Regions from separate parts of the Streptomyces ziwulingensis genome, predicted to be linked through region 1. Evidence: riboswitches for the same ligand, from Rfam matches in the RefSeq annotation. Region 1 holds a riboswitch; each other region holds the start of a gene.

Region 1 (3,755 bases):
GCGCCGATCGGCGCGATCATGAACTCCTGGATGTCCACGTTGGAGTCGGCGTGCGAGCCGCCGTTCAGGATGTTCATCATCGGCACCGGCAGCAGGTGCGCGTTGGGGCCGCCCAGGTAGCGGAAGAGCGGCAGGTCGCTCGCCTCGGAGGCGGCGTGGGCGACGGCGAGGGAGACGCCGAGGATGGCGTTGGCGCCGAGCGAGCCCTTGTTGTCGGTGGCGTCCAGGTCGAACATGGCCTGGTCGATCAGGCGCTGCTCGGTGGCGTCGTAGCCGACCAGCTCCGGGCCGATCTGCTCGATGACGGCGAGGACGGCCTTCTCGACACCCTTGCCGAGGTAGCGGCTGCTGTCGCCGTCACGCAGCTCGATGGCCTCGAAGGCGCCGGTGGAGGCGCCGGACGGAACGGCGGCACGACCCGTGCTGCCGTCGTCGAGGCCGACCTCGACCTCGACCGTGGGGTTGCCTCGGGAGTCCAGGATTTCCCGGGCTACGACGACGTCGATGGACGGCACGAGCATCTCCTTCTTCCATGTGACGCTTTGGTGTGACGCTTCGGTCTGACGTGAGTGTGCGGAGCGCGACGGCTCCGCGGGACGAGCCTAACCGGCCCGCGGTGATCGGCCAGCCGGTCACCCACCCGTTGGACAGAACCGAGAGTAAATTGTTTCCGAACGGAACAAAACCAGGGCGTGTGGTGGCCGCCAGGTTCCGGACATGCCCCCGCCCCGGCGCGTACGGGGGAACGCGCGCCGGGGCGGGGAGTCCGGGGGCCTACTTCAGGTGGAGCTGCTGGCCCGGGTAGATCAGGTCGGCCTGGTCGACGATGTCGTCGTTCAGCTTGAACAGCTTGGCCCAGCCGCCGGCCACGTCGCGCTCCTTGGCGATGGAGCTGAGGGTGTCTCCCTTGACGACCTTGTACTCGCCGTCACCCTTCTCGACCTTCTTGCCGGTCGGGGTGGTGACGGTCTTCTTCGCGACCGGGCGCTCCGCGGAGCGGGACGCCTTCTGCTCGGTGGAGCGGTCGGCGGTGGAGCCGGTGCTCCGGCTCTGCGGCTGGCTCTGGGGCTGGGACTGGCTCTGGGACTGGCCGCTGTCCTGGGTGCCCGTGGCGGAGCCGCCGCCCTGGCTGCCGGTGGAGCCGCCGGTGGAGGCGCCGGACAGGCCGGTGCCGCAGCTCGGCCAGGCGCCCTTGCCCTGGGCCGCCAGGACCTTCTCGGCGACCTGGATCTGCTGGGCCTTGCCGGCCTGGTCCGCGGTGGCGGCGTACTGGGTGCCGCCGTACGCGGCCCAGGTGGAGGCGGAGAACTGCAGGCCGCCGTAGTACCCGTTGCCGGTGTTGATGGACCAGTTGCCGCCGGACTCGCACTGGGCGACGGTGTCCCACTCGGAGGTGGTGGCGGCGGAGGCGTTGCCGGCCACCATCAGCGGGGCGGCGACGGCGACACCGGCCACACCGGCGACGGCGATGGCGCGGCTGGCCTTGGACGGGCGACGGTGCGTGCCCTTGCCGGAAAACAGCATGGTTGATCCCCTCACCGACGCCTGCGAGGTGAGCTGTCGGGTTCGGGCCGGTTGAGTTGCCCGGCCGGGTTCCTCACGGAACTCGGCTCCACCCCTAGCCGCTCCGGCTCAACTGCCCGGTGCGGCACTTACCTTGGGTCCCCCGCTCCTGCCTTCGGCGCTTGCGCGACGACTGTTCCCGGGTGGCCGCTGGCAGGATTCGGCGTTGCGGCACCGGGGCCCGCGATGGCGAGCGATCACGACCGTAGCCACGCGCCACGGACATTTTCAAAGACGATCAGGGCTTCTGAGATCTATGTCTCACGGAGATCAATACGGACATTCATTCCCAAACATGGAGTGAACTACCGCTGCTTTTCGCCCGATTCGACACCGACAGCAAGCTTCTGACCGGGAACGATGTGATCCGGGTCGGCGCCCACCGTCTCCTCGTTCTCCGTGTAGAGGGAACGCCACCCTCCGGCGAGGTCGAGGGAGTCGGCGATGGCCCAGAGATTGTCGCCGGCGCGCACGGTGTACGTCCCGTCGGCCGCGGCGCGCGCGGTGGAGTCGCCGCGGGAGGCGTGCCGGCCCGAGGACCCGTCCGTACGGTCCCGCGTCGCGCTTCCGTCCGAGGTGCCGCCGCGGTGACGTCCGGCCCCGGAGGTGTCGGCGTCGGCGTCGGCCAGCGCCGAAGAACCGGTTTCCTGTACGGACTTGCCGGTACTGTCCCGCTTTGTGGTGGCCGAGCCGCTCGTCCCGGCGGCGGTTGAGCCGGATTCGGCGGACGTGTCGGACTTGGCCGATTCGTCACCACTGTCCGTCGACTTCTCGGAGGGGGAGGCCGAAGGCGACGCCGAGGAGCCGGTCTTCGTACCGGACTTGGTGCCGGATGCGGTCCCGGCCGCGGTCCCGGTCTCGTCCGCGTCCTCCTCGTCGGCCGACGACTTGGCCGAGGACTTGGCGGAGGACTTGACGGACGGAACGGACCCATTGGTGCCGGACGTTCCGGTGGTGGGCGTCTCCTCCGCCGATTCGGCCGACCCGTCGCCCGTGGTGCCGCTCGCCGACCCGGCGGCCAGTCCGGCGAGCGGTCCGCAGGTCGGCCAGGCGGTGACGCCCCGCGCCGACAGCATCTTCTCGGCGACCTTGACCTGCTGGGCGCGGCTGGCCTGGTCGGCGCTGGTGGCGTAGGCGAGCCCGCCGAACTTCTCCCAGTCCTCCTGGGACAACTGCAAACCGCCGTAATAGCCGTTGCCGCTGTTCTGGCTCCAGGCGCCGCCGGTCTCGCATTCGGCGACGCGGTCCCAGGTGGTGCCGTCGGCCGCGTGGGCGCCGGTGGCCCCCAGGAGCGGGATCGCGATGGCGGAGCCGGTGACTCCGGCAGCGACGACCAGGGCCGGAGCCTGGCGGGGGCGACGGTGACGGCCGTTCCCGGAGAGCATGCGGAGACCTTTCGCGTGACAGCAGGGGGTCCGCGCGGCGATGGTGCTCGGCCGCCGCGCTGATCCGTGAACGTATAGGCATACGATCACTAGTCACAAGTTCATGCCGTGTAGATCACATGGAGATCACAGAAGTGAAGGTGTGTCACTTTTGCATGTGTGACGAGTCGTTCTCCGAAGGGGAGGCGACGGGTGTGAACGACACGGGGAGGGTGCGCAGGCCACGCATGATGAGCCCGCCGCGCCAGCGCAGTTCGGCCGGGTCGGCCGCGAGCCGCAGGTCGGGCAGGCGGGTGAGGAGCGTGGCCAGCGCGGTCTGGCCCTCCAGGCGGGCGAGCGGGGCGCCCAGGCAGTAGTGGAGGCCGTGGCCGTAGCCGAGGTGCTGGTTGTCGCGGCGGGAAAGGTCCAGGGTGTCCGGGTCGGTGAACCGCTCGGGGTCCCGGTCGGCGGCGGCGAGCACGACGAGGACCGGGTCGCCGGCGGCGATGTGCTGCCCGCCGACGGTGAGCGGCCGGGTGGCGAACCGCCAGGTGGCCAGCTCGACCGGGCCGTCGAAGCGCAGGAGTTCCTCGACGCCGGTCTCCAGCGGTTCCCGCTCGCCGGCCGCCACCGAGCGCTGGAGGCGTTCGCGCTGGTCGGGGTGGGTGAGCAGGGCGTACATGCCGTTGCCGATGAGGTTGACGGTGGTCTCGAAACCGGCGAAGAGCAGGATGAAGGCCATCGCGGCGGCCTCGTTCTCGGTGAGGTGCTCGCCATGGTCGGAGGCGCGGATGAGGCCGGAGATGAGGTCCTCGGCGGGGCCGGGCT
Region 2 (3,755 bases), on a different contig from region 1:
GGACGCGCTCCTCGGCGACACGCTCGGCGCCTGGACCGGGCCCGCGGCCGAGGCCCGGCCGGTGCCGCCGGTCACCTCCGACGACACCGGACGGGTCGTCATCGTGGACCGTCCCGGTTCCGTCCAGACGCAGCTCCTCATCGGCCGCACCGGACCGGACCGGCACGACCGCGTGTGGCCCGCCCAGGTGCTCGGCACGTACTGCCTGGGCGGCACCCTCACCTCCCGCCTGGACCGCGTCCTGCGCGAGGAGAAGGGCTACACCTACGGCGTGCGGTCGTTCGGGCAGGTCCTGCGCTCCGCGCCGGACGGCACGGGCGCCGCGATGCTCGCCATCAGCGGCTCCATCGACACCCCGAACACCGGTCCCGCCCTCGAGGACCTGTGGACGGTGCTGCGCACGCTCGCCGCGGAGGGTCTCACCGACGCCGAACGCGACGTGGCCGTGCAGAATCTGGTGGGCGTGGCGCCGCTGAAGTACGAGACCGCGGCGGCCGTCGCGGGCACGCTGGCCGACCAGGTCGAGCAGCACCTGCCCGACGACTTCCAGGCGACGCTGTACCGGCAACTCGCCGCGACCGGCACCGTCGAGGCCACCGCGGCCGTCGTCAACGCCTTCCCGGTGGACCGCCTGGTGACGGTCCTGGTGGGCGACGCGGCGCAGATCAAGGCGCCGGTCGAGGCCCTCGGCATCGGTGAGGTCACCGTCGTGCCGGCCGAGTAGCACCGCGCGTGCGGCGGCCCCGGTGACCCTTGTGTCACCGGGGCCGCCTTTTGTCCGTATTGCGGCGGAGGTTGCCTGTCTGCTCTGTGGGATGCGCGACAAAAAACCTGATGCGTTTGGGAAATGAACACACTCCCGCTTAGCTTCGTCCCGGCTGTTCGTCAGGCAGTGCGCCGCGCCCGCGGCACCGGACAGTCATCGCCGAGTCCCCGTACGGCGCGAGCCAGGGGAGCCGGGGACCCAACAGTCCCTGGGGTGAATCGGACGCCCGCGCGTGCGCGAGGGGGTCCGTAGGAGACCTTCCTGCTCCGAACCCGTCAGCTAACCCGGTAGGCGAGAGGGAAGGAAAGGACCAGCCAGTACATGGCGTTCACGCGCGCCGCCGGGAAGCACCGTCGACCCGGCCGGATGCACCGCACGACCACCCGCGCGGCGGGTGTCGCGGCCCTCGCCACCACCGGCGTCATAGGCACCCTCGCGGCGCCGGCGCTCGCCTCCGAGCCGGTTCCCGAGCAGACCGGTCTCACCCCCGTCATCACCATCGGTGACTCCATAGCCGAGCAGATCGACGCCCAGGCCGCCGCCCAGCGGCAGGCCGCCGAGGACGCCGAGGCCGAGCGCAAGGCCCAGGAGGCCGCGCGGGAGCGGGCCGCCGAGGCGGCCGAGCAGGCCGCGAAGGAGGCGCACGAGGCCAAGGAGCGCGCCGCCCGCGCGGCCGAGCGCAAGCTCCTGAACACCTACGTGGCGCCGATCAGCAGCTCCTACGTGTCCACCGCGTACCGGGCCAGCAGCGGACTGTGGTCCTCCGGCACCCACACCGGCATCGACTTCCACGCCGCCTCCGGCACCTCCGTGCACGCCGTCGGCGCCGGCACGGTCGTCGAGGCCGGCTGGGGCGGCGCCTACGGCAACCAGGTCGTCGTCAAGATGCACGACGGGACGTACACGCAGTACGGCCACCTGTCGTCCATCGGCGTCTCGGTGGGCCAGTCGGTCACCCCGGGGCAGCAGATCGCGGTCTCCGGCTCGACCGGCAACGTCACCGGACCGCACCTGCACTTCGAGGCCCGTACCGGCGCGGAGTACGGGACGGACATCGACCCCGTGGCGTACCTCCGCTCGCACGGCGTCTCCGTCTGACGGCACGTTCCGCGGCATCCGAAAGCACCCGAAAGCCCCGGCTCACCGAGCCGGGGCTTTCGGCGTTCCGCCGGCCGGTGACCGAAGGTGACCAAAAAAGAGCCATGGATTCCGGCTCGGCATCGGAAATTCCGCCCCATTGCCATAGAGTCACTGAACACGCGTCAATCGTCGACGTTTCACGGGGATTAAGGCGGAGGTCGGTCATGCGTATTCCGGCGCATTCGGTGTGCACGGCGATCCGGGACGACATCGTCGCGGGTGTCTACGAGCGCGGCAGCCGGCTCACCGAGGAACTGCTCGCGCGCCGCTACGGCGTCTCCCGCGTCCCCGTGCGCGAGGCCCTGCGCACCCTGGAGGCCGAGGGCTTCGTGGTGACCCGGCGCCACGCGGGCGCGTGCGTGGCGGAACCGACCGAGCAGGAGGGCGCCGACCTCCTGGAGATGCGCCTGCTGCTGGAGCCGCTGGCCGCCGCGCGGGCCGCCCAGCGCCGCACCGAGGCCCATCTGAAGGTGCTGCGGGGTCTCGTCCGGCTGGGCCAGGAGCGGGCCAGGCGGGGCTACAGCGACGATCTGCGCTCCCTGGGGGGCTGGTTCCACGAGACGCTCGCCCAGGCCGCCGGCAGCCCGGCCCTGACGTCGACGCTGACCCAGTTGCGGCACCGGATCGCCTGGATGTACGCCGTGGAGGCGGCGGCCGGTCCGGTGGAGTCCTGGGCGGAGCACGGCGCGATCGTGGACGCGGTGGCCCGCGGCGACGCCGAGCGCGCCCGGACGCTCACCTCCCACCACGGTGAGCGGTCGACCGCGGCGCACCGCCTGCGCTTCGCCGCGGGAGCCGAACGCGCGGAGCGTGTGAGGAACTCGCAACGTGCCGTAAACACACCGAGCCTGCGGCATTAACACAAACGCCGTATACAAAGAAGAGGAATTCGGCGGGGTCCTTTTCTGCTGCTCTGCTACTCGCGTCTGCGGCCATTTCCCGATGGGTCGGACGCATTTCCCGCGGCCCTGCCACGTAAAAGGCGGGACCGAGTCGTCCGGTGACCCGGATCGGCTCGGCCCCGCCATTTGCATAAGGCGTTCAGGTGTTCAGACGGTCTCGGGAAGCTCCTCGAGCCCCTCGGCGACCAGCTTCGCCAGGCGCTCCAGCGCGGCGTCCGCGCCCTCGGCGTCCGAGGCGAGGACGATCTCCTCGCCGCCCTGGGCGCCCAGGCTCAGGACGGCCAGCATGGAGGCCGCGTTGACGGGGTCACCGTCGGCCTTGGCGATCGTCACGGGAACACCGGTGGCCGTGGCGGCCCGGACGAAGATGGAGGCGGGGCGGGCGTGGAGACCCTCGGCCCAGCCGACGTTGACGCGGCGCTCAGCCATATGTTGCTGCCCTTCAGGTGATCAGGGTTGTCTGTCTGGCGATCAAAGTTGTCTAGACCAGTTTCCCACACCGTGGCGCACGCCCCCGGAGCGGCCCGTTTTGCGGGCGCGCGGACCGGCCGCGGCCCCCGGTCCGGCCCCCTCGCCCCCACAGCCTGCCCCGCGCCGTTGTCGTACGCGAGCCGTACTCTGGGGCCCATGCAGACCTCGTCGGACCGGCACGAGTACCCCGCCCACTGGGAAGCCGACGTGGTGCTGCGCGACGGCGGTACCGCGCGTGTGCGCCCCATCACCGCCGACGACGCCGAACGCCTGGTCAGCTTCTACGAGCAGGTCTCCGACGAGTCCAAGTACTACCGCTTCTTCGCCCCCTACCCCCGCCTGTCCGCCAAGGACGTCCACCGCTTCACCCATCACGACTTCGTGGACCGGGTGGGGCTCGCGGCCACGGCGGGCGGCGAGTTCATCGCGACCGTGCGCTACGACCGGATCGGCCCCGACGGCACGCCCGCGCGCGC
Region 3 (3,755 bases), on a different contig from region 1:
CAGTAGGAAGGTACCTCCGGGGCCCGTTCGGGGGTAGGCAGCGGAGCATGTTGCTGCCAACCGGTGCACAGCGCTTCAACCGCCCTTAGCCGATGTAGCGTCAGCTTTCGGACAGTTGTGTGTGGGGGGCGCGCGCGTGAACGCCCCCTTGACGACGGTGAGTCGGGACCCCTCGGGATCCGTATTCTCTGATCATGGACCCCACCGCTTACGCACTCGTCGCCACCGACCTGGACGGGACGCTGCTCCGCGGCGACGACACCGTCTCCGACCGGTCGCGCGCCGCGCTGGCCCGCGTGGCGGAGGCCGGCGCGCAACACCTCGTGGTGACGGGCCGCCCGGCGCCCAGAGTGCGCACCCTCCTCACCGACCTCGGCTGCGGGGGGCTCGCGGTGTGCGGGCAGGGCGCGCAGGTGTACGACGCCGGCGCGGACCGCCTGCTGTGGTCGGTCACCCTGGACCGGGAGCTGGCCGAGACCGCGCTCGGCAAGATCGAGGCCGAGGTGGGCCAGGTGTACGCAGCCGTCGACCAGGACGGGGTCGACGGGCTCACGCTGATCGAGCCGGGGTACCTGATGCCCCACCCGACGCTGCCCGCCGTCCGGGTCGGCCGGCGCGACGACCTGTGGGAGGCACCGCTCAGCAAGGTGCTGCTGCGCCACCCCTACCTGTCCGACGACGAGCTGGCGGCGACGGCGCGCGGGGTGGTCGGTTCGCTGGCGACGGTCACCATGTCGGGGCCGGGGACGGTCGAGCTGCAGCCGTGCGGGGTCACCAAGGCCACCGGTCTGGCGCTGGCCGCGCGCCACCTGGGGCTGCGGGCGGCGCAGACGGTCGCCTTCGGCGACATGCCCAACGACATCCCCATGTTCGACTGGGCGGCGCGCGGCGTCGCCATGGCCGGCGCCCACCCGGAGCTGAAGGCGGTGGCCGACGAGGTCACCACGTCGAACGAGGACGACGGCGTGGCCGTCGTCCTCGAACGACTCTTCCCGGCAGTTCTCTGAAGCCGGCGGGGGAGATCAGTAGGCGCCGAAGACGTTGTCCATGGAGCCGTACCGCTGGGCCGCGTAGTTGCAGGCGGCGGTGATGTTCGCGACCGGGTCGTACGGGTCCCAGGAGGTGCCGTCGACGTGGTACGCCTCGAAGGTCGGCGCGATCACCTGGAGCAGACCCTTGGACGGGGTGCCGTTGACGGCGTTGACGTCCCAGTTGTTGATGGCGAACTGGTTGCCGGACGACTCCCGCATCACGTTGCGGTAGATGCCGTCGTACGAACCGGGTATCCCCTTGGCGGCCATGATGTCGAGCGACTGGCGGATCCAGCCGTCCAGGGTGTTGCTGTAGCCGTTGGCCGCGGTCATGGCGGCCGTGGTGACCGCCGTCGTGGTCGAGTCGGCGGCCGGGGCGGCCGGGGCGGCGGAGGCGCTGGTGGCGCCGAAGAGCGGCAGCGCGAGCACGGCGGCGCCGGCACCGGCGACGGCGAGCTTGCGGGTGAGGCGGGTGGTCCCGGCGAACCGGAGGCCGTTTGCGGGCATGGTGAGGTCCTCTCCTACGCCTGCGAGGTGAGCTGTCGGGTTCGGGCGGGAGGTGCCCGGTGGCGCCCCGCTGGGCGCCGCTTGACCCCTAGCCGCACTGGTCCGCGGACCGGCGCGGCGGCTTACCTGGGTCCCCCGCTCCTGCCGTGCGTGAGTTGGTGGGTGGATGTGGGTCTGTCCGGCGGTGGCAGGATTCGGCGTCCGCCCGACAGGCCGGGAACGTATGCGGAAGCACATGTCGGAAACAAGTGCCGGAATCACCAACGTGCATGTTGACCTTGGTCTGGGCGATTTGGTGTGCTTGATCCTTTGCGAGTGGCAAGGCTCAACTGGCTTACGGGACAACGGGGCGAGGGTGTCCGTGGGGGACGGGCCGGCCGGGGTGGTGGCGTGAGCCAACTCACTGGGCTCAGCAAAAGTGGCAAATCGGGCAATAGCTGCAACTTGGCTGTAACTGCCCGAGCGTGGTCGCGGCCGCTCGCCAAGGCGGTCGCCGGGTGTCCCCACGCCCGGTCCGATGGCCGGATTTCGGCCGTCGCGGCGCCTGCCCGGCTATCAGTGAGGAGGTACTCGGCCGAGAGCGGGAACGCGGGTTTGCGTGTCGAATGGGTGACGTTCCCGGGCCGTCGGACGTTGGAGGGGGTGGTGGGGTCTCCGGAGGAACCCTCCTTCGCCGGCGCGCCCCGACCGCTCGGCGAAGTCCGCGCACGGCTGCTCATATCACCTGATCAGAAACGTACCGATCATGGTCCGATACCGACCGGCCTGTAACGGTGGGCGCTATCGGTGATCGAAAGGTGACCGGATACGCTGACTTGAGTGGTGGCAGCGACCTATCGACAAACCGTGTGACCGCAGTGGACACCAGCAGACAGGAGACCCCTCGTGACCGTCGTCGGGCCGTTCGGGCTGAGCGTGCGGGACCAGGCTCTGGAAGCCGGTGTCCAGGGCGGAATGGCGGCTGTCGAGGAAGGGTTGCTTGAGGCAACCAAGAGCGAGGTGCCCTTCATCACGGAGGCCGCCCAGCACCTGGTGCGGGCGGGCGGCAAGCGTTTCCGGCCACTGCTGGTGATGCTCGCGGCCCAGTTCGGCGACCCCGACGCCCCGGGCATCGTGCCCTCGGCCGTCGTCGTGGAGCTGACCCACCTCGCCACGCTGTACCACGACGACGTGATGGACGAGGCCGAGGTCCGGCGCGGGGTGCCCAGCGCCAACACCCGCTGGGACAACTCCGTCGCCGTCCTCACCGGCGACTTCCTGTTCGCCCGCGCCTCGCAGATCCTCGCCGACCTCGGGCCGGAGGCGGTCCGGGTGCAGGCCCTGGCGTTCGAGCGCCTTGTCACCGGCCAGATCCTGGAGACCGCGGGACCGCAGGACGGCCGGGACCCGGTCGAGCACTACCTGGACGTGCTGGGCGGCAAGACCGGCTCGCTGGTGGCCGTCTCCTGCCGGTTCGGCGCCATGATGTCCGGCGCCGACGAGACGGTCGTCGACGTCCTCACCCAGTACGGCGAGCGGCTCGGCGTCGCCTTCCAGCTCGCCGACGACGTGCTGGACATCGCCTCCGACTCCCACGAGTCCGGCAAGACCCCCGGCACCGACCTGCGCGAGGGCATCCCGACCCTGCCCGTGCTCCGGCTGCGCGAGCGGGCGGCCCGCCTCGGACTCGCCGAGGACCTCGCCCTGTGCGAGCTGCTCGACTCCGACCTCACCGACGACGCCCGGCACGCGGAGGCGCTGCGGCTGCTGCGCGCCCACCCGGCGCTGGAGCAGGCCCGGCGGGACACCGTCCGCTACGCGAAGGACGCCCGCGCCGCACTGGCCCCGCTGCGCGAGTGCGAGGCGAAGACCGCGCTGGTGGAACTGTGCGACGCGGTGGTGCACCGGGCCGGCTGACCCGCCGCGCCCCGCCCCGCCCCCGCCGCGTGCCCGCCGCGCCTCCCTCGCGCCCACTCGCCGGGTGCCCCGTCCCTTACGGGTCGGGGGAGCCGTAGCCCCCCGGTGTCATACCGCAGCAGTAGACGAGTTGAGCCCGGGGACTGACGCTTGCGGTCCGCCGATTTGGTCAGATGGTCCTCACGGAAACCACCAATCCTCACCGATTCGGGTGAGAATGGCGGCTCAGGGCGGACCGGTGCGCGGGCGGACCGGTGCGAGGTCGCGGGAGAGCCGCCGCCGACGACGGAGGTAGGGCACACATGGCACCGTACGGATCCG

What was found. Region 1 has a riboswitch for cyclic di-AMP ahead of ABEB00_RS18905 (transglycosylase family protein). Riboswitches for the same ligand answer to the same signal wherever they lie in the genome.
Region 2: it holds a riboswitch for cyclic di-AMP, as region 1 does, so the genes downstream of both, ABEB00_RS30640 (M23 family metallopeptidase) here and ABEB00_RS18905 (transglycosylase family protein) in region 1, are expected to answer to the same signal.
Region 3: it holds a riboswitch for cyclic di-AMP, as region 1 does, so the genes downstream of both, ABEB00_RS02300 (transglycosylase SLT domain-containing protein) here and ABEB00_RS18905 (transglycosylase family protein) in region 1, are expected to answer to the same signal.

Annotation. Positions count from the first base shown of each region.
Region 1 is NZ_BAABIG010000034.1:67,754-71,508, forward strand. It holds gene eno (phosphopyruvate hydratase) at 1-515, opposite strand, end outside; gene ABEB00_RS18905 (transglycosylase family protein) at 775-1,524, opposite strand; cyclic di-AMP (ydaO/yuaA leader) riboswitch at 1,528-1,694, opposite strand; gene ABEB00_RS18910 (transglycosylase family protein) at 1,869-2,948, opposite strand; gene ABEB00_RS18915 (cytochrome P450 family protein) at 3,094-3,755, opposite strand, start outside.
Region 2 is NZ_BAABIG010000080.1:32,855-36,609, reverse strand. It holds gene ABEB00_RS30645 (M16 family metallopeptidase) at 1-724, shown strand, start outside; cyclic di-AMP (ydaO/yuaA leader) riboswitch at 914-1,075, shown strand; gene ABEB00_RS30640 (M23 family metallopeptidase) at 1,088-1,864, shown strand; gene ABEB00_RS30635 (GntR family transcriptional regulator) at 2,071-2,766, shown strand; gene ABEB00_RS30630 (HPr family phosphocarrier protein) at 2,956-3,237, opposite strand; gene ABEB00_RS30625 (bifunctional acetate--CoA ligase family protein/GNAT family N-acetyltransferase) at 3,436-3,755, shown strand, end outside.
Region 3 is NZ_BAABIG010000005.1:65,938-69,692, reverse strand. It holds gene ABEB00_RS02305 (HAD family hydrolase) at 195-1,007, shown strand; gene ABEB00_RS02300 (transglycosylase SLT domain-containing protein) at 1,023-1,538, opposite strand; cyclic di-AMP (ydaO/yuaA leader) riboswitch at 1,541-1,709, opposite strand; gene ABEB00_RS02295 (polyprenyl synthetase family protein) at 2,424-3,434, shown strand; gene ABEB00_RS02290 (LolA family protein) at 3,737-3,755, shown strand, end outside.